Regions from separate parts of the Novosphingobium sp. HNCC26BN242 genome, predicted to be linked through region 2. Evidence: predicted binding sites of a transcription regulator. Region 2 holds the regulator's gene; each other region holds the start of a gene.
What was found. The regulator LexA, encoded in region 2, represses DNA repair genes until DNA is damaged. The targets are predictions, from matches to a motif close to GTTCCNCNCTTGTTCT.
Positions count from the first base shown of each region.

Region 1: a site for LexA is predicted at 2,666-2,681, ahead of uvrA (excinuclease ABC subunit UvrA). Genes of this name have one in related genera too.
Region 3: a site for LexA is predicted at 2,390-2,405, ahead of AC2A1F_RS04840 (PA0069 family radical SAM protein). Genes of this name have one in related genera too.
Region 4: a site for LexA is predicted at 2,073-2,088, ahead of radA (DNA repair protein RadA). Genes of this name have one in related genera too.

Region 1 is NZ_JBXUGM010000001.1:569,441-573,630, reverse strand. Features, by position in the region: gene uvrA (excinuclease ABC subunit UvrA) at 1-2,655, opposite strand, end outside; gene AC2A1F_RS02785 (beta strand repeat-containing protein) at 2,882-4,190, opposite strand, start outside.
Region 2 is NZ_JBXUGM010000006.1:101,216-105,405, reverse strand. Features, by position in the region: gene AC2A1F_RS18430 (ComEC/Rec2 family competence protein) at 1-757, shown strand, start outside; gene AC2A1F_RS18425 (energy transducer TonB) at 820-1,488, opposite strand; gene lexA (transcriptional repressor LexA) at 1,747-2,454, opposite strand; gene AC2A1F_RS18415 (molybdopterin molybdotransferase MoeA) at 2,513-3,718, opposite strand; gene moaC (cyclic pyranopterin monophosphate synthase MoaC) at 3,715-4,190, opposite strand, start outside.
Region 3 is NZ_JBXUGM010000001.1:1,026,863-1,031,052, reverse strand. Features, by position in the region: gene AC2A1F_RS04850 (lytic transglycosylase domain-containing protein) at 1-1,772, shown strand, start outside; gene moaB (molybdenum cofactor biosynthesis protein B) at 1,762-2,289, shown strand; gene AC2A1F_RS04840 (PA0069 family radical SAM protein) at 2,415-3,482, shown strand; gene AC2A1F_RS04835 (hypothetical protein) at 3,504-4,019, shown strand; gene AC2A1F_RS04830 (long-chain fatty acid--CoA ligase) at 4,084-4,190, opposite strand, start outside.
Region 4 is NZ_JBXUGM010000001.1:1,620,173-1,624,362, reverse strand. Features, by position in the region: gene efp (elongation factor P) at 1-511, shown strand, start outside; gene AC2A1F_RS07475 (inositol monophosphatase family protein) at 516-1,340, shown strand; tRNA gene AC2A1F_RS07470 (tRNA-Leu) at 1,381-1,464, shown strand; gene AC2A1F_RS07465 (hypothetical protein) at 1,469-1,942, opposite strand; gene radA (DNA repair protein RadA) at 2,103-3,470, shown strand; gene AC2A1F_RS07455 (CvpA family protein) at 3,484-4,038, shown strand; gene AC2A1F_RS07450 (iron-sulfur cluster assembly scaffold protein) at 4,040-4,190, shown strand, end outside.

The DNA.
Region 1 (4,190 bases), on a different contig from region 2:
CGCTTCGCCGCCCGATAGCGTGGTGGCCTGCTGGCCGACCTTGACATAGCCGAGCCCCACTTCGTTGAGCATGTGCATCCGGTCACGGATGGGGGGGACGGCCTTGAAGAACTCTTCGGCGTCCTCGATCGTCATATCCAGCACATCGGCGATGGAGTGGCCCTTGAATTTTACTTCGAGCGTTTCGCGGTTGTAGCGTTTGCCATCGCACTCCTCACACGTGACGTAAACGTCTGGCAGGAAGTGCATTTCGATCTTGATCAGACCATCGCCGGTGCACTTTTCGCAGCGGCCGCCCTTGACGTTGAAGCTGAAGCGGCCGGGTTTGTAGCCGCGCGCGGCGGATTCGGGCAGTCCGGCGAACCAATCGCGGATCAGGGTGAAGCTGCCGGTGTAAGTTGCGGGGTTAGAGCGCGGGGTGCGGCCGATGGGGGACTGGTCGATCTCGATCACCTTGTCGCAGTTTTCGAGCCCGGTGACGCGATCATGCGCGCCCGCGATCACGCGCGCACCGTTCAATGTGCGGGCGGCGACGGCGTGGAGCGTGTCGATGGTGAAGCTGGACTTGCCCGAGCCGGAAACGCCGGTGATGCAGGTGAACGTGCCGAGCGGGACCTTGGCGCTCACGTTCTGGAGGTTGTTGGCGCGCGCGCCCTCCACCCCGATGAAAAGGCCGTTGCCCTTGCGGCGCTTCTTGGGAACCTCGATCCGGCGGGTGCCGGTGAGGTATTGGCCGGTGAGGCTGTTGGGATTGTCGAGAATGTCCTGCAGCTTGCCCTGCGCGACGATTTCGCCGCCGTGGACGCCCGCGCCAGGGCCGAGATCGACCACGTGATCGGCGGTGCGGATGGCGTCCTCGTCATGCTCCACGACGATCACGGTGTTGCCGAGATCGCGCAGACGCTTGAGCGTGATGAGCAGGCGGTCATTGTCGCGCTGGTGCAGGCCGATGGAGGGTTCATCGAGCACGTAGAGCACGCCCGAAAGGCCGCTGCCGATCTGGCTGGCGAGGCGGATGCGCTGGCTTTCGCCGCCGGAGAGGGTGCCGCTGGTGCGGTCCAGGTTCAGGTAATCGAGGCCGACGTTGTTGAGGAAGCCGAGGCGCTCGTTGATTTCCTTGAGGATGGCCTTGGCGATCTGGCTTTGCTGGCTGGTGAGCTGCGCATCGAGCGCGCCGAACCATTCGACCGCGGCGGAGACGGAGAAGTGGGTGACGGTGGAGATGTCGGTGCCTGCAACCTTGACCGAAAGCGCTTCGGGCTTGAGGCGCTTGCCTTCGCAGGTTTCGCACGGTTGCGCAGTCTGGAACTTGGAGAGTTCCTCGCGCATCCACGCGCTTTCGGTTTGCAGCATGCGGCGGTTGAGGTTGCCGATCACGCCTTCGAAGGCTTTCTGGACGGTGTAGCTTTTCTTGCCGTCGATGAAGGTCAGCGGCACGGCCTTTCCTGCGGTTCCGTAGAGGATAATGACCTTCACCTCGGCGGGGAGCTGGTCCCACGGGGTGTCGAGTTTGAACCCGAAATGCGCGGCGAGGCTGGCGAGGACCTGCATGTAATAGGGGGACGGCGGGTTGCTCTTGGCCCAGGGGACGACCGCACCCTGCTTTAGCGACAGGTTTTCGTTAGGGACGACGAGTTGCGGATCGAACAGCAGCTTTTCGCCGAGGCCATCGCAGGCGGGGCATGCGCCCTGGGGGGCGTTGAAGCTGAACAAGCGTGGTTCGAGCGCGTCGATGGTGAAGCCGCTGACGGGGCAGGCGAACTTTTCGGAAAAGACAATGCGGTTGGCGGGGAGGCCGGTCTTTTTCATGCCCTTTTTGGGCTTGCCGGAGGGGCCTTCGACAGGCTCAGGCTGAGCGGGATTGGGGGCGGTTTCGCCAACATCCGCTCGTGCTGAGCTTGTCGAAGCACTCTCGCCCAACTCCGCCACTGTCGCGTCCGCCAGATCGATGTACGCCAGTCCATCGGCCAGTTTCAGCGCCTGTTCGAAGCTGTCGGCAAGGCGGGTCTGGATGCCGTCTTTCACGGCGATGCGGTCTACCACCACTTCGATGTCGTGCTTGAGTTTTTTATCCAGCGCAGGCGCGTCTTCGATGGCCATCATTTCGCCGTTGATGCGCACGCGGGTGTAGCCCGCTTTTTGCCATTCGAGCAATTCGCGGCGGTATTCACCCTTGCGGCCGCGCACGGCAGGCGCGAGGAGATAGGCGCGGGTGCCTTCAGGCAGGGCCATTACGCGGTCCACCATCTGCGACACGGTTTGTGCGCTGATCGGCAGGCCGGTGGCGGGGCTGTAGGGCGTGCCGATGCGCGCCCAGAGGAGGCGCATGTAATCGTAGATTTCGGTGACGGTCGCCACGGTGGAGCGCGGGTTGCGGCTGGTGGTCTTCTGTTCGATGCTGATGGCGGGGCTGAGGCCGTCGATGTGCTCCACATCGGGCTTCTGCATCATTTCGAGGAACTGGCGCGCATAGGCCGAGAGCGATTCGACATAGCGGCGCTGCCCTTCGGCATAGATCGTATCGAACGCGAGGCTGGATTTTCCCGAGCCGGACAGGCCGGTGATGACGATCAGGCTATCGCGCGGGAGATCGATATCGATCCCCTTCAAATTGTGTTCACGGGCGCCGCGGACGGAAATGGTGTTGAGAGACATGCGCGGCGGTGTTCCATATTTGTTCGTTTAGTGCAAGGCCCCCGCCATGCGTGTCTGCATGTGGGGAGCGCAAGTGTGCGGTGCAATATGCGCTTTGGGGGATGATCGGTTTTGACAGCACTGCTGCGTCCCCGTGAAGACGAGGACCTCAGGCGGTTAACGCTGATGTTCCGTGAACGGCATGAGGCCCCCTCCTTCGCGGGAGAGCGGGGTGGCGTTACTACGTTCAGTTCTTCTTGCCGACGGTTACGCCGGAATAAGTGGAGGCGTTGGTGGCCTGACCGCTGGGCGAATCCAGCAGGAGCGAGAAGGCTCCGCCCCATTCGGCGGCATTGAGGCCAAAGAAGGTGCCATTGAGCACGCTGCTACTGCCCACATTGGTGCCGGTGGCGCGCAAGAGGAAGGTATTGCCAACGCCGCAGCCCGGGCAATTCCCGGCGATCGATCCGCTGTAAGTGAAGCTGCCGAGGCTGCTGACCGCGTTGTTGGTGACATCGGTGGCGTTGAGGCTGAGTACGACATTACCAGTGCCTGCACCGAAATTGGCAGTGAACGCGCTCGTGCCCGAAAGCGAAGCTTCGCGCTGTGTGGTGCCATTACGGCCGTAGCCGTAAACTACGCCATTGTAGCTGGCGCTGCCGGTGCGCGGGATCTGGAAATCGGGGGTGATGCCGCCGAAGGGCACGTAATAGCGCGTGGCGACTTCGCGCCCACCGACAGTATCGGTGCGCACCACTTCCGCAAAACTGGTGTAGGTGAGCGCAATGGCCGGATTGGCCGCGCTGGGTTTGAATACGCGGGCGGTGTAATCTGCGCCACGATAGACATCGAAGGTGGTGGTGCTTTCAGCAGTGCGAAGATCGGCTGCGGCCAGTGTCTGATCCAATTGCTTGGCATTGCCGAAATTGATGCCGCTGGTGTTGGAGCGCAGGATATAGGATTTGTCGGTGGGGTTGTAGGTGACCTCGACATTGCTGTCATTCAGCGTCTGTTCGGCGGGGCTGAGGCCGTTGACGACATAATATTGCGCGCTGTCACCACTGAGCACGGTGGTCGCGGTCAATGACGCAAGGCCGCCTTGCGAGGCACCCGTATCAGCACCGCGCCCGCCGGTAAGCGTGGCTGCCATGACCGCGCCGCCCGTGCTGCTGGCCTGGACCACCGCGCCAACCTGTTCAGCCGCCGGGCCATAGAGCCGGCCGTTGAGTGTGCCGCTGTAGTCCGTGGTGCCATCGAAGGTTATGGTGCCGGTGATGCTGTTGGCCGAGGCCGAGAGGGTGCCGTTGCCGGTCCAGTTGCCGGTGTCAGTCTGGGTGCCAGGCAGGTTGCTGGCGATGCCGGGGATGGCATTGCCCACGGTATAGGCGCCCAGCGTGCTAATCGCCCCGCTCTGGAAATTGAGGTTGAGGCTGCCCTGCCCGTTCACGCTGCGGAACGGTGAACCATTGACGGCGATCCCGCCATTGAGCGCCACATTGAACGAAGCCGAGCCGGTGCGCGGGGTGGCTGCATTGGTGGTGGGGAAGCCATAGACG
Region 2 (4,190 bases):
GTGGCTGGCAGGCAAAAGCCTCGAGCTGCTGCTCGCGCTGGCCCATTTCGTGGCGGCAAGGCCCGGTGCGGTGACGATGCTCCCGGCCATCGCGCCTTGGACGTTCGCGCTGTTCATTGCCGGAATGTTGTGGCTCGCATTGTGGACAGGAAAAGTGCGGTTGTGGGGAGCGGTCCCCGCAGCGCTGGCGGTCCTAGCCATGGTGCTCACGCCGACCCCGGACATTCTCGTCACTGGCGATGGGCATCACGTCGGCCTGACCGGGGCGGGTGATGATCTGATCGTGCTGCGCATGGGCAGGGGGGAATACATGCGCGACAACTTGCTCGAACTGGCTGGTATGGAAGGCACACTGCGCCCGATTGACCGCTGGTCTGGTGCCCGCTGCAACGATGACTTCTGTGTCGCACGGTTGCAGCGTGGCGGTCGGCAGTTCATCTTGCTGGTGGCGCGGAGCCGCAACTACATCGATGACATGGCGCTCGCCGCAGCCTGCGAGCGCGCCGATATCGTGGTTGCGGATCGTCGCTTGCCCTATTCTTGCCGGGCAAAAATGCTCAAGGCCGACCGTGTCATGCTGGCAAATACGGGAGGCCTGTCGATCAATCTGACAACGGGCCGCGTGCGGACAGTGGCCGAAACGCAAGGCGAGCATGGATGGTATCGCAAACCACCGCCGCCAACATTCAGAAAGCCCGTCAAACCAGCCACCTCGGCTTCCGACAGCGCGTCTGGAGCTTTACTGTCTGCCAAATAATTCGTAGGTTCCAAGTGGCCGGGCACCGGCATCGATTGATGTGCAAGTGCCCGACCGGATAGTTACGGCAGCACCCAGCGGATCGAGCCGCTGTAGCTCCCGCTCATCGGCAGGCCATCGCCACCCATCGCGGGGATGAAGCGGGCGCGGCTGCTGACTTTCGCGCAGGTAGCGGCATCAAGATCGGCCGATCCGCTCGAACCGGTAACCTCGCACCCGGTCACCCGGCCGTCAGTGCCGATGGTCAGGCGGAACCGGGTCAACCCCTCGCGCTCTTCGCGGATCGCGGCGCTCGGATAGTCGCGGTCCGAGACCCACGATCCCGGCGAACCTTTGGGAGAGGCACCACGCGCGGCGAAGCTGGCAGAAGGCGAGGGCTTCACTTCGGGCGGGACGAATGGCCCCACTTCAACCGGCACGATCGGAATGATCTCGACCGGTTTCAACCCGATGCCCGGATCGACGGGGCCGAGTATGATGTCAGGCTTGGGAGCGACCAGCGGGGTATCTTGCGGTTTCTGTGCCGGTTTGATGTCCGGCGGTGGGGCGATGGGAGTGATCTTTACCTCATCGTCCTTCCACTGTTGCGCAATAAAGGGGTCCTTCACGATCTTGACGATCCCGCTGGCAAAGCCAGACGTGATGGCCCAGATCGCCACGCCGTGAAGCAACGCTACGGCGATGAAGGTTTGCGTTTGTCGCTGCCGGGAATTTTCTGCTGAATAAGCCATTGGCAACACCTCTTCCGTTGCCGACGCCCCAGGTTCTGGCGGGCCGTCCCGGAAGGGGGCGCCCCGTGTGGGGCATTCGGTAACGATAGAAACTATATCAAAGCCGAACGCCTTGCTAGAAGAATCTCAACCAAATAGATTGATATTTAGCATAACGAATCCCGGATAAACACAAATGCCGCCCGCCGATTGTCTCGGCGAACGGCATCTGAAGATTTATAACCAGCAGGCAACAGCGCTTTGTCGCCGCCAAACCCCTTAGTGGTAGCGCCGCAGCAGGCCCGCCAGTTTGCCCTGCACGGCCACTTCATCGGGCCGGTAGAACTGCGGATCATAGGCCGCGTTGGCCGGATCGAGGCGGATCATGCCCTTTTCGCGGTGGAGGTACTTGAGTGTGGCTTCTTCACCACGCACCAGCGCAACCACGATTTCGCCATCGCGGGCAACATCGGTCTTGCGGACAAGGGCATAGTCGCCATCAAAAATTCCGGCCTCAACCATCGAATCCCCGGACACTTCAAGCGCGTAATGCTCTCCAGCGCCGAGCAGGGCCGCGGGCACCGGCAGCGTTGCCGCGGTTTCGAACGCTTCGATTGGCATACCGGCGGCGATCTTCCCGTGCAGCGGCAATTCGATCACATCGTTGGCGGGAGCGGGAGCGGCCTTGGGTGCGGTGCGCAGCGGGGTGAGCGTGGTGTTGGCATTTGCGGCAGTACGCACTGGCGCTGTGCTACTCGGCTTGGTCACCGAGCTATCAGGCTGGCGCAGGACTTCGAGCGCGCGCGCGCGGTTGGGCAGGCGGCGGATGAAGCCGCGTTCTTCCAGTGCGGAGATCAGGCGATGGACACCGGACTTCGATTTGAGATCGAGCGCTTCCTTCATTTCTTCGAACGAAGGGGAAATGCCCGATTCCTCCAACCGGATTTGGATGAAGGTGAGCAGTTCATGCTGCTTGCGCGTCAACATTGGCGGTTCCTCCGCGGGTGAACGAATACGGAACGGATAAGCAACCTATTTCACGACGTCAAGCAATTCCGCCATTTTCGAGCAGGTAAACCGGAACATCCGTTCCTGCCGCTTTGGCTTCGGCCCAGGCTTCGCGCACAACCAGCGCATTGGCGCGGGCAAGCGGTGACAGTGCGCCTGAATCCTGCAGCGGATCGAGCGCCACGTTGGCCCCATCCCAGACGGCGCGAAGGAATTCCATGCGACTGCCACCTTTGCCCAACGGTGCGGCCAATCGCGCCGGAATTGTCCATGGCAGCGGGGCCGCTGCACCGGCGCTGGCGCGCAGCAGGGGTAGCAGGAAAAGGAACGCGGTGACAAAGGCCGAGGCGGGATTGCCCGGCAGTCCAAGGATCACTTGCGCTCCACGGCGCGCCACGAGCAACGGCTTGCCCGGCTTGATCCCGACGCGCCAGAAATCCAGCTTGGCCCCAACGGCTTCAAGCGCGGGCCGGACGAGATCGTGATCGCCGACCGAAGCGCCACCGCTGGTCACGATGATGTCGGCATCGCTGGCGCTGTCGAAAGCTGTCGCCAGCGCCTGCAGTTGATCAGGGATCGGGCCAAGTGCTCGAATTTCAACCGGCAAGGCTGCGGCCATCGCGCACAGCATGGGGCCATTGCTGGCGGGCAACTGGTGGAGCCCAGCGTCTTGTCCAGGCGGCACCAGTTCATCCCCGCTGTCGATCACGGCGAGCTTGAGCCGCCGCCGCACCGGCAGATGGCTATGCCCGCCCGCAATGGCCAGTGCAATCTGCGCCGGGCTTATGCGCGTGCCTGCCGGGATCAATTCAGCAGCGGCAGCGAAATCCATGCCGGCCGGACGGATATGGCGCTCCAGCGGCTCAGGCAGTGTGCCGGTGAAGCGCAGAGTTGCGCCATCGCGCGCCGTATCTTCTTGGATCAGGACCATGTCAGCGCCGTTCGGGACAATAGCGCCGGTGCTGATGCGCACCGCTTCGCCTGTGCCGACCACGCCCTCAAACGGATGGCCAGCTGCACTTTCGCCGGTCACCTGCCACGGGCCGGGCAGATCGGCGCTGCGCAGGGCATAGCCATCCATCGCAGATAGCGGCGCTGCGGGCTGCGTGCGGCGGGCGGCAAGCGGCTGCACGAGGTAGTGGCCGAGGCATTCAGCCACCGCACGTTGCTCTACCGGCAAGGTCGGGGCGAGTGCGAGCAAACGCGCTTGGGCTTCGGCAAGGGGAAGGGGAGGCGTCTTCACGCGTCGTCAGCGCGCCAGATGCCGGATTTGCCGCCGCGCTTTTCGATCAGGCGCACGCCTTCGATGACCATGCCCTTGTCCAGCGCCTTGGCCATGTCATAGACCGTCAGCAGCGCGACCGAGACAGCGGTCAGGGCTTCCATCTCCACACCGGTGCGGCCCGTCAGCGTGGCCGTGGCGGTGCATTCGACGCCAGCTTCAACGAAGGTGAAATCAACATTTACCGCATCGAGCGCGAGCGGGTGGCACAGCGGGATTAATTCGGCGGTCTTCTTTGCGGCCATGATCCCGGCAAGCCGCGCGGTGCCTAGCACGTCACCTTTGGGAGCATCGCCTGCGCGGATGGCCTCAAGTGTGGCTGCGGACATGCGAATCAGGCCGCGCGCAATGGCCACGCGCTGGGTTTCAGCCTTGCCTCCAACGTCGACCATGCGGGCGGTTCCCGCCGAATCGATATGGGTCAATTCGTTCA
Region 3 (4,190 bases), on a different contig from region 2:
CCAGAATTGGATTGATCGCGCTGGCAGGATTGCCGGTCGCGTTATCGGCAGTTCCCGCGCAGGCCAACAGCGCGGCGGTCGATTACTTCCGTGGCCGCGCCGCCCGCACAGCAGTGCCCACCCTGCTCAGCGCGGATGATCGCGGGTATTACAAGACGCTGTTCACCGCGATCGATCAGCAGGATTGGACGAAAGTTCAGGCGCTGTTCGCCCAGCGCGCCGATGGCCCGCTCCACGCCGTGGCCCGCGCGCAATACATGCTTGCCGCCACTTCGCCCAAGGCTGAACTTGCGCCGCTTACCGAGGTTCTGACCAAAGCCCCGGACCTGCCTTGGGCCGAACAGCTTAGCCGTCTTGCGCTCAAGCGCGGAGCCAGCGAATTGCCGGACCTGCCGCAGGCACAACGCCTCGTTTCCCTGCCCACCGTATCGAAGCGCATTCGCCCGCGTTCGATCGATGATGGCACGATGCCTGCCAGCGTCGCCGCCGCGATTCAGGATAGCATCAAGTTCGATGATCCCGTCGGCGCGCGTGTCCTGCTCGATGGCGTCGATGCCACGCTGTCGTCGGAAGCCCGGGCCGAATGGCGACAGAAGGTGGGCTGGGCATTTTACATCGAAAATGACGATGCCACCGCCCGCGCCATTTCGCTTACCGCAGAAGAGGCCAACGGGCCTTGGGTGTCCGAAGCCATGTGGACGGTGGGTCTGGCAAGCTGGCGGTTGGGTGATTGCCTTGCCGCCGCCGATGCTTTCGAAAAAGTCGCAGGTTCGGCTCACAACGATGAACTCGCATCGTCCGCACATTATTGGGCCAGCCGCGCATGGACGCGCTGCCGCAAGCCGGAAAGGGTTTCTGCCAGCCTGCGCAGCGCCTCGCGCTATCGCGATACACTTTATGGCATGATGGCGGCCGAGGCTCTTGGCCTGCGCGATGCGCAACCCGCTTCCGCTCCCGATTTTTCGGCAAGCGATTGGCAGGCGCTGCGCGATGTGCCGAATATTCGCACCGCCGTGCAACTTGCTGAAATCGGCAAGGACGGTCTGGCTGACGAAGTGCTACGCCATCAGGCCCGCATCGGCGCGCCCGGCCAATATGCCCCGCTATCGCGCCTTGCCCGCGATCTGGGTCTTCCTTCCACGCAGCTGTGGATGGCCTATAACGCGCCTTCGGGCGCGCGCCCGGACGAAGCGGCCCGGTTCCCGGCGCCAAAGTGGACGCCTGCCACCGGGTGGCGCGTCGATCCCGCGCTGCTGTTTGCGCATTCGCTGCAGGAATCGAACTTCCGCACATCGGTGGTCAGCCCTGCTGGAGCCAAGGGCCTGATGCAGCTGCGCCCCGGCACTGCGCGCGATATGGCCAAGGTTGATCCGGCCATGGCCGGGCGCGATACGCAGCTTGATTCGCCCGACATCAACCTCGCGTTCGGCCAGCAATATCTGCAGCACTTGCGCGATAGCGATGCCACGCAGGGCCTCCTGCCCAAAGTGATGGCAGCATATAACGCAGGGCCACTGCCAATCAGCCGCTGGAACACCGAAATTCGCGGCGGCACCGATCCGTTGCTGTGGATGGAATCCATTCCCTATTGGGAAACGCGCGGTTATGTTGCCATCGTGATGCGCAACTACTGGATGTATGAACGGCAGGCCGGTGGCCCCTCGGAAAGCCGCATCGGGCTGGTCCAGGGCATGTGGCCCAAGTTTCCGGGCCTTGGTGGTTCTGAAAACGTCCGGCCTGAAAACGTAAAGGTCGCATGGCGTGGCAATTGATACCTCGCGTGAATTCAAGCCTATCAACATCGCCCTGCTGACTGTTTCAGACACGCGCGGCCCGGCGGAGGATACTTCGGGCGACATTCTGGCCGAGCGGATCAAGGCCAAGGGCCACAAGCTGATCGCCCGCGCCATTGAAAGGGACGAGGCAGACCGCATCGTCAGCCGGTTGAACAACTGGATCGATGATCGCGGTGTTGATGCCGTTGTCATCACCGGCGGCACTGGCTTGACTGGGCGTGACGTTACACCCGAAGCGCTAGACCGCGTGAAAACCCGCGATATTCCGGGCTTTGGCGAGCTGTTCCGCTGGCTATCCTTCAAGACCATCGGCACCAGCACGATCCAGTCCCGCGCCTGCGCCGTGGTGGCCCGCGGAACCTATATCTTCGCGCTCCCCGGATCGAATGGCGCGGTGAAGGACGGATGGGACGGCATCCTTGACGAACAACTCGACAGCCGCAACCGTCCCTGCAACTTTGTGGAACTGATGCCGAGGCTGCTGGAAAAGTAGGTTTTTCCAAGACCATTTGGCTTTCGCACTGTACTTTCCCATACATCCATTCGGGAAGCGTCCAGATTTGAAAGGATAATCGTCGGTCACTTGCACAATCGTTCTGCTTATGTTCTAACTGCACCATGTCCATCCATGGCAGAGGCGCGCAATCAAGCAATGTCCCCACCCGCTTCGGGCTCGCCACGCGTGAGGCTGATGGCGATTGGCTTGACGGGCGCGAGGACGTTGACGGTCCCGGCCCCAAACTGCGCACCACCATCACCGAAGAGCATCCGCGCTCGATTCTGACGTTTAACACATCGCCCGACATTCCGTTCGACCGTTCGGTCAATGCCTATCGCGGCTGCGAACATGGCTGCATCTATTGTTACGCGCGGCCCAGCCACGCCTTCCACGATCTGTCTCCCGGCCTTGATTTCGAAACAAAGCTCTTTGCCAAACCCGATGCAGCAAAGCTCCTGCGGCAGACTTTGGCAAAGAAGGGCTATGTCCCGGCCCCCATCGCCATGGGCACCAATACCGATCCCTACCAGCCCATCGAAGCGCGCTACCGGATCACGCGGGCCGTGCTCGAACTGTGCCTGGAACTGCGCCACCCGGTGACGATCACCACCAAGTCAGCCCGTGTGCTCGACGATCTGGATCTGCTGGCAGAACTGGCGCGGCATCGGCTGACGGCGGTGGGCGTGTCGGTCACCAGCCTCGATCCGCGCCTGTCAGGCCTGCTCGAACCGCGCGCAAGTTCGCCTCTCAAGCGTCTCGACGCGCTGGAAAAACTCGTATCGGCGGGAATACCGACGCATGTCTCGGTCTCACCCATCATCCCCGCGATAACCGACCAGTTCATCGAAGGCATCCTCGCCGCCGCTGCCGAACGTGGCGTGCGCTCTGCCAGTTGGATCATGCTGCGACTGCCCCACGAAGTCGCCCCGCTGTTCCGCGAATGGCTGGACACGCACTTCCCCGATCGCGCGGCCAAGGTCATGTCCATCGTCCAGTCGGTGCGCGGTGGGAAGGACAATGACTCGCAGTTTTTCACCCGCATGAAACCCCAAGGCACCTGGGCCGATCTCACCCGCACCCGCTTCCGCATCGCCTGCCGCAAACACGGCATTGGCAAGGCGCATGTCGATCTCGATTGCTCTCAATTCATCGCACCGGCCTTGGACGGGCAATTGCGGCTGTTATAGTGCGATTGATGGAGGTGGTCTATGGTGTTGAAATTCCTGGCTTTAGGAGCAATCATGCTCACCTCGGTGCCCGCCGCAGCGCTGCCTGAGAGCATCCCCTCACCGCCGACACCGGCCCCCGCTTCGGAAAAGCGCGAACGGCCCAAACCTTGCGCACAAGGCTGCCTGAACCCGATCGAAGCAGTCACCTTTGCCTCCTACCTTGGCGACCGCGCTGGAGTGGCCGGGGAATTTGCCCTGCCAATCAAGGCCGTAGGCTTTGAAAAGGAGCGCGTTTTCCTCAATTCCGAAACCGATTACCGCGATCGCAATTGCCTCACCGTCGTCATGCCGATGGCCACAGCAAAGGCGATGGCAGGCAGTGCCGATCCCGAAGCGGTGCGCAAGCACTTCGAAGGCCGCCGCGTGATCGTGCGCGGCATTGCCAAGCAGGTTCGCGTTGATTTTACCGACAATGGTCAGCCGACCGGCAAGTATTACTATCAGGTCCACTTGCCGGTCGGATCGCCCAACCAGATCATCCGCTTGCCGGGCTAACGTTTGGCGATTGTATCGCCCGCCCGCACGCGGTTTGGTGCACCTAGGTGCATCTAGGTGCACTTCAGGCGACTTCGCTCCAAGTATACTCACGGAACTGATCGCGAAGGTCTTTCTTGCTGATCTTGCCAGTGCCGGTGTGCGGGATCTGGTCAACGAAAGCGACCGCAT
Region 4 (4,190 bases), on a different contig from region 2:
GGGCATCTGGAAGGTCGCCAAGACCCAGCATACCCAGCCCGGCAAGGGCGGTGCGTTCATGCAGGTCGAGATGAAGAACCTCATCGACGGCCGCAAGACCAATGTCCGCTTCCGCAGCCAGGACACGATTGAACGCGTGCGCCTCGATACCAAGGACTTCCAGTTCCTCTATGCCGAGGGCGATGATCTGGTGTTCATGGACGTCGAAAACTACGACCAGATCACGCTGCCTTCCGATCTTCTGGGCGATGCCGCAGCGTTCCTGCAGGACGGCATGACCGTGCTGCTCGAAATGTATGACGAGCGCCCGATCTCGGTGCAATTGCCTGATCAGGTCGAAGCCACCATCGTTGAAGCCGATGCCGTGGTTAAGGGCCAGACCGCCTCGTCGTCCTACAAGCCTGCCATTCTCGACAACGGCGTGCGCGTGATGGTGCCGCCCCACATCGGCAGCGGCACGCGCATCATCGTCGATGTCTATGAACGCACTTACGTCGGCAAGGTGGGCTGATTAGATGGCAGCCATTTCAGGCCTGATGCGCGTGATAGAGCGCGCGGCGCGCAAGGCGGGCGGCCGCCTGCGCCGCGACTTTGGCGAGATCGAGCATCTTCAGGTCAGCAAGAAAGGCCCGGCAGACTTCGTCTCAAAGGCCGATCAGCATTCCGAACGCACGCTGTGGGATGAATTGCGCGTGGCCCGACCGGGCTGGGGCTTCCTGATGGAAGAGGGCGGTGAAATTCCGGGTGAAGAGGGCAAGCCCCGCTTCATCATCGATCCCTTGGATGGCACCACCAATTTCCTCCACGGTATCCCGCACTTTGCCATTTCCATCGCGGTGCAGGAACCCAAGCTGGATGGGTCGGGCTGGGGCGATGTTACCGCAGCGCTGGTCTACCAGCCGATCACGGACGAAAGCTTCTGGGCCGAAAAGGCGCAAGGGGCATGGCTGCAGGACCGCCGCCTTCGCGTCTCGGCGCGCCGCCATATGGATGAAGCGCTGATCGCCACCGGCATTCCCTTTGCGGGCCGCGGCGATATCAACGAATGGGCACGCATCTACGCCGAACTCGGGCCGCGTATCGCCGGAATCCGCCGCTTCGGGGTGGCCTCGCTCGATCTGGCATGGGTCGCTGCGGGCCGATTCGATGGCTTCTGGGAAAGCGGCCTCTATCCTTGGGACACCGCTGCGGGCTGCCTGCTGGTGCGTGAAGCAGGCGGGTTCGTCTCTGACTACAAGGGCCGTTCGCAGCCGATCTGCGACGAGACGGTGCTTGCCGGAAACGACGCGCTGCATTCAAAGCTGCACAAGTTGCTCGTCGGCGCACTCCGTAACGCTTGACCGATCACGATGGCACTGGCTAAGGGCCGTGCCATCATATGCCCCTGTGGCGGAATGGTAGACGCGAACGACTCAAAATCGTTTGTAGCAATACGTGCCCGTTCGAGTCGGGCCAGGGGCACCATTTCCTATTCCGGCTTTTCCGAGCCGGACCGCGCGGCCGATTGCGCGGCCAGCGCCTCGATTTGCGCCAATGTGGGCCGCATGGGTCCTTGTGCAATGCGCTTGCGTTTTTCTGCTTCCAGCATTTTAAGATAGGCCGCGCGCTGGGCCGGAGTCATGCGGGCCAGCGCCGCCTGATCGACTTCCACAATGATCGGTGACTGCCCGGTCGACATACCCGCCAACACAAGCCCACCATCGCTGGGGCCGCTGCTATCCATCGGCTCATCGAACCGGTCGTCGAACCCGCTTGACCGGAACTGCTTGGCCTTGTCGCTGCGTTTGTCGACCAGTTTTGGGCCGCCCTGCTTGGCTTTTTCGGCGCGCTTCAGTTCCGCGTTCTGCTGGCTTTTGGCCATGGCCTCCTGCGCCTCGCCATCAGCGAACAGCGCAATCAGCACCGAAATCGCCAGCGTCAGCGCTGCGAAGTGCCGGTACATTTTCGGCTCAATGCCAAGAAGGTGAGGTGATCTGCGGGCCATCGACCGCCTGCATAGTCAACGCACGTTAAGGATGCTGCCAGCCTTCATGGTTAAGCAATTGCTGCCACATCGGCCAAGTCTGGCTTGCGTTCCACCTATGTTCTGATAATCGGTTGCGATGGCCAAACCCAAACGCCGCTATGTCTGCCAAGCCTGTGGCAGCGTGACAAATCGCTGGCAGGGCCAGTGCGCCGATTGCAGCGAATGGAACACGCTGGTCGAAGAAGCGCCCGAAACGATCTTCTCGGCCAAGCATGACCTGTCGAGCGGGGGCCGCCGCGTCGCCTTCGTCAACCTGAACGAACCGGTTACCCTGCCGCAACGTCGCACCACCGGCATTGCCGAATTTGACCGTGCGCTGGGTGGCGGCCTCGTGCCCGGTTGCGCCATCCTGATGGGCGGCGATCCCGGCATTGGCAAGTCCACGCTGCTGCTGCAGGCTTCTGCGAAAGTCGCGATGTCGGGCGGCTCGGCCGTCTACATCAGCGGAGAGGAGGCGTCTGACCAGATTCGTCTGCGGGCTGATCGTCTGGGGCTGGGCCAAGCCCCTATCCAGCTCGCCGCCGCCACATCGGTGCGCGATATCCTGACAACGCTGGGCACCATGCCAACGCCCGACCTGCTCGTGATCGATTCGATCCAGACCATGCACTCCGATCAAATTGAAGGTGCACCCGGCACGGTCAGCCAGGTCCGCGGCTGCGCGTTTGAACTGATCCGCTATGCCAAGGAAACCGGTGTTTCGCTGGTCCTCGTCGGCCATGTCACCAAGGACGGCTCGATTGCCGGCCCACGCGTGCTGGAACACATGGTCGATGTGGTGATGAGCTTTGAAGGCGAACGCAGCCATCAGTACCGCATCCTGCGCGCAATCAAGAACCGCTTTGGCGCAGTCGATGAAATCGGCGTGTTCGCGATGGCCGGGGCAGGGCTGGAAGAGGTCGGCAATCCCTCGCTGCTGTTCCTGTCGGGCCGGGAAGATCAGGTGCCGGGCAGCGCCGTGTTCCCCGCGCTTGAAGGCACACGGCCCGTACTGGTTGAAATTCAGGCGCTCACCGTTCGCCTTGCCAGCGGAGCCACCCCGCGCCGCGCCGTGGTGGGCTGGGATTCAGGTCGCCTTGCCATGTTGCTGGCCGTGCTTGAGGCGCGCTGCGGGCTCAATTTCTCCACCGCCGAAGTCTATCTCAATGTTGCGGGCGGCTACCGGTTGACCGATCCTGCTGCAGACTTGGCCGTTGCCGCCGCGCTGGTCTCGGCCCTGTCGGATCGACCCCTGCCGTCTGCCTCGATCTGGTTCGGCGAAATTTCGCTGGCCGGTGAAGTCCGCCCGGTGGCCCACACCCCCGTCCGCCTGCGCGAAGCGGCCAAACTCGGCTTCAAGCTGGGCTGCGGGCCCGAGGCGGGGGCCGAAAAAGTCGAAGGCCTGCGCTATTCGCCGCTCCGCCTGCTCCCAAATCTGATTGACCGCATAATGGGCGGGTCATAGGACCTCGCAGGACATGACCGGTTTTGATTATGTAGTCCTGATCCTTGTCGGCATCGGTGCCGTCGGCGGCTTCCTTCGCGGGTTCGTCGAAGAAGTCCTGTCGCTTGCCGCTTGGTGTCTGGCCTTGCTGGCCGTGCATTACCTCCACGAAGACCTGACCGTCTGGCTCTCCGCCCATTTGCCGACCGAGACGGGCGCGGGCGTGCTGGCCTTTGCGCTGCTGTTGCTCGGCCCCTACATCGCAACCCGCATGATCGCGCGGCGCATGGGCAGTGCCAGTCGCGATTCGGTGGTGGGTCCAATTGATCGCCTGCTCGGGTTCGGCTTTGGCGCACTGAAGGGCTTTATCATTGTCGTGCTGGGCTATTCGATCACGGTGTTCGGCTATGATCTGGCGTGGGGCGCAGATGGCCGCCCGCAATGGATCACGCAGGCCCGTACATATCCGCTGCTCAATGCCGCCAGTGAGGAATTGCTCACGCTGATCTCCGAACGGCGCGAACAGGCCGCAGATCAGGCGCGCGAGGCGACCCGCAACAAGGCCCGCAAACAAGCGCTGGGTGACTAAGATGAGCGCCAGTGTTTCGAGTGGGGGTCGGAGGCTCTACACGCCCGAAGTGCTGGCCGCCGCGATGGAGCTTGCCGCCTTCCCATGGCGCGATGATCTGCCCTACACCGGCACGGCTCGCTCCCGCAGCTGCGGCAGCACGCTCGATCTTG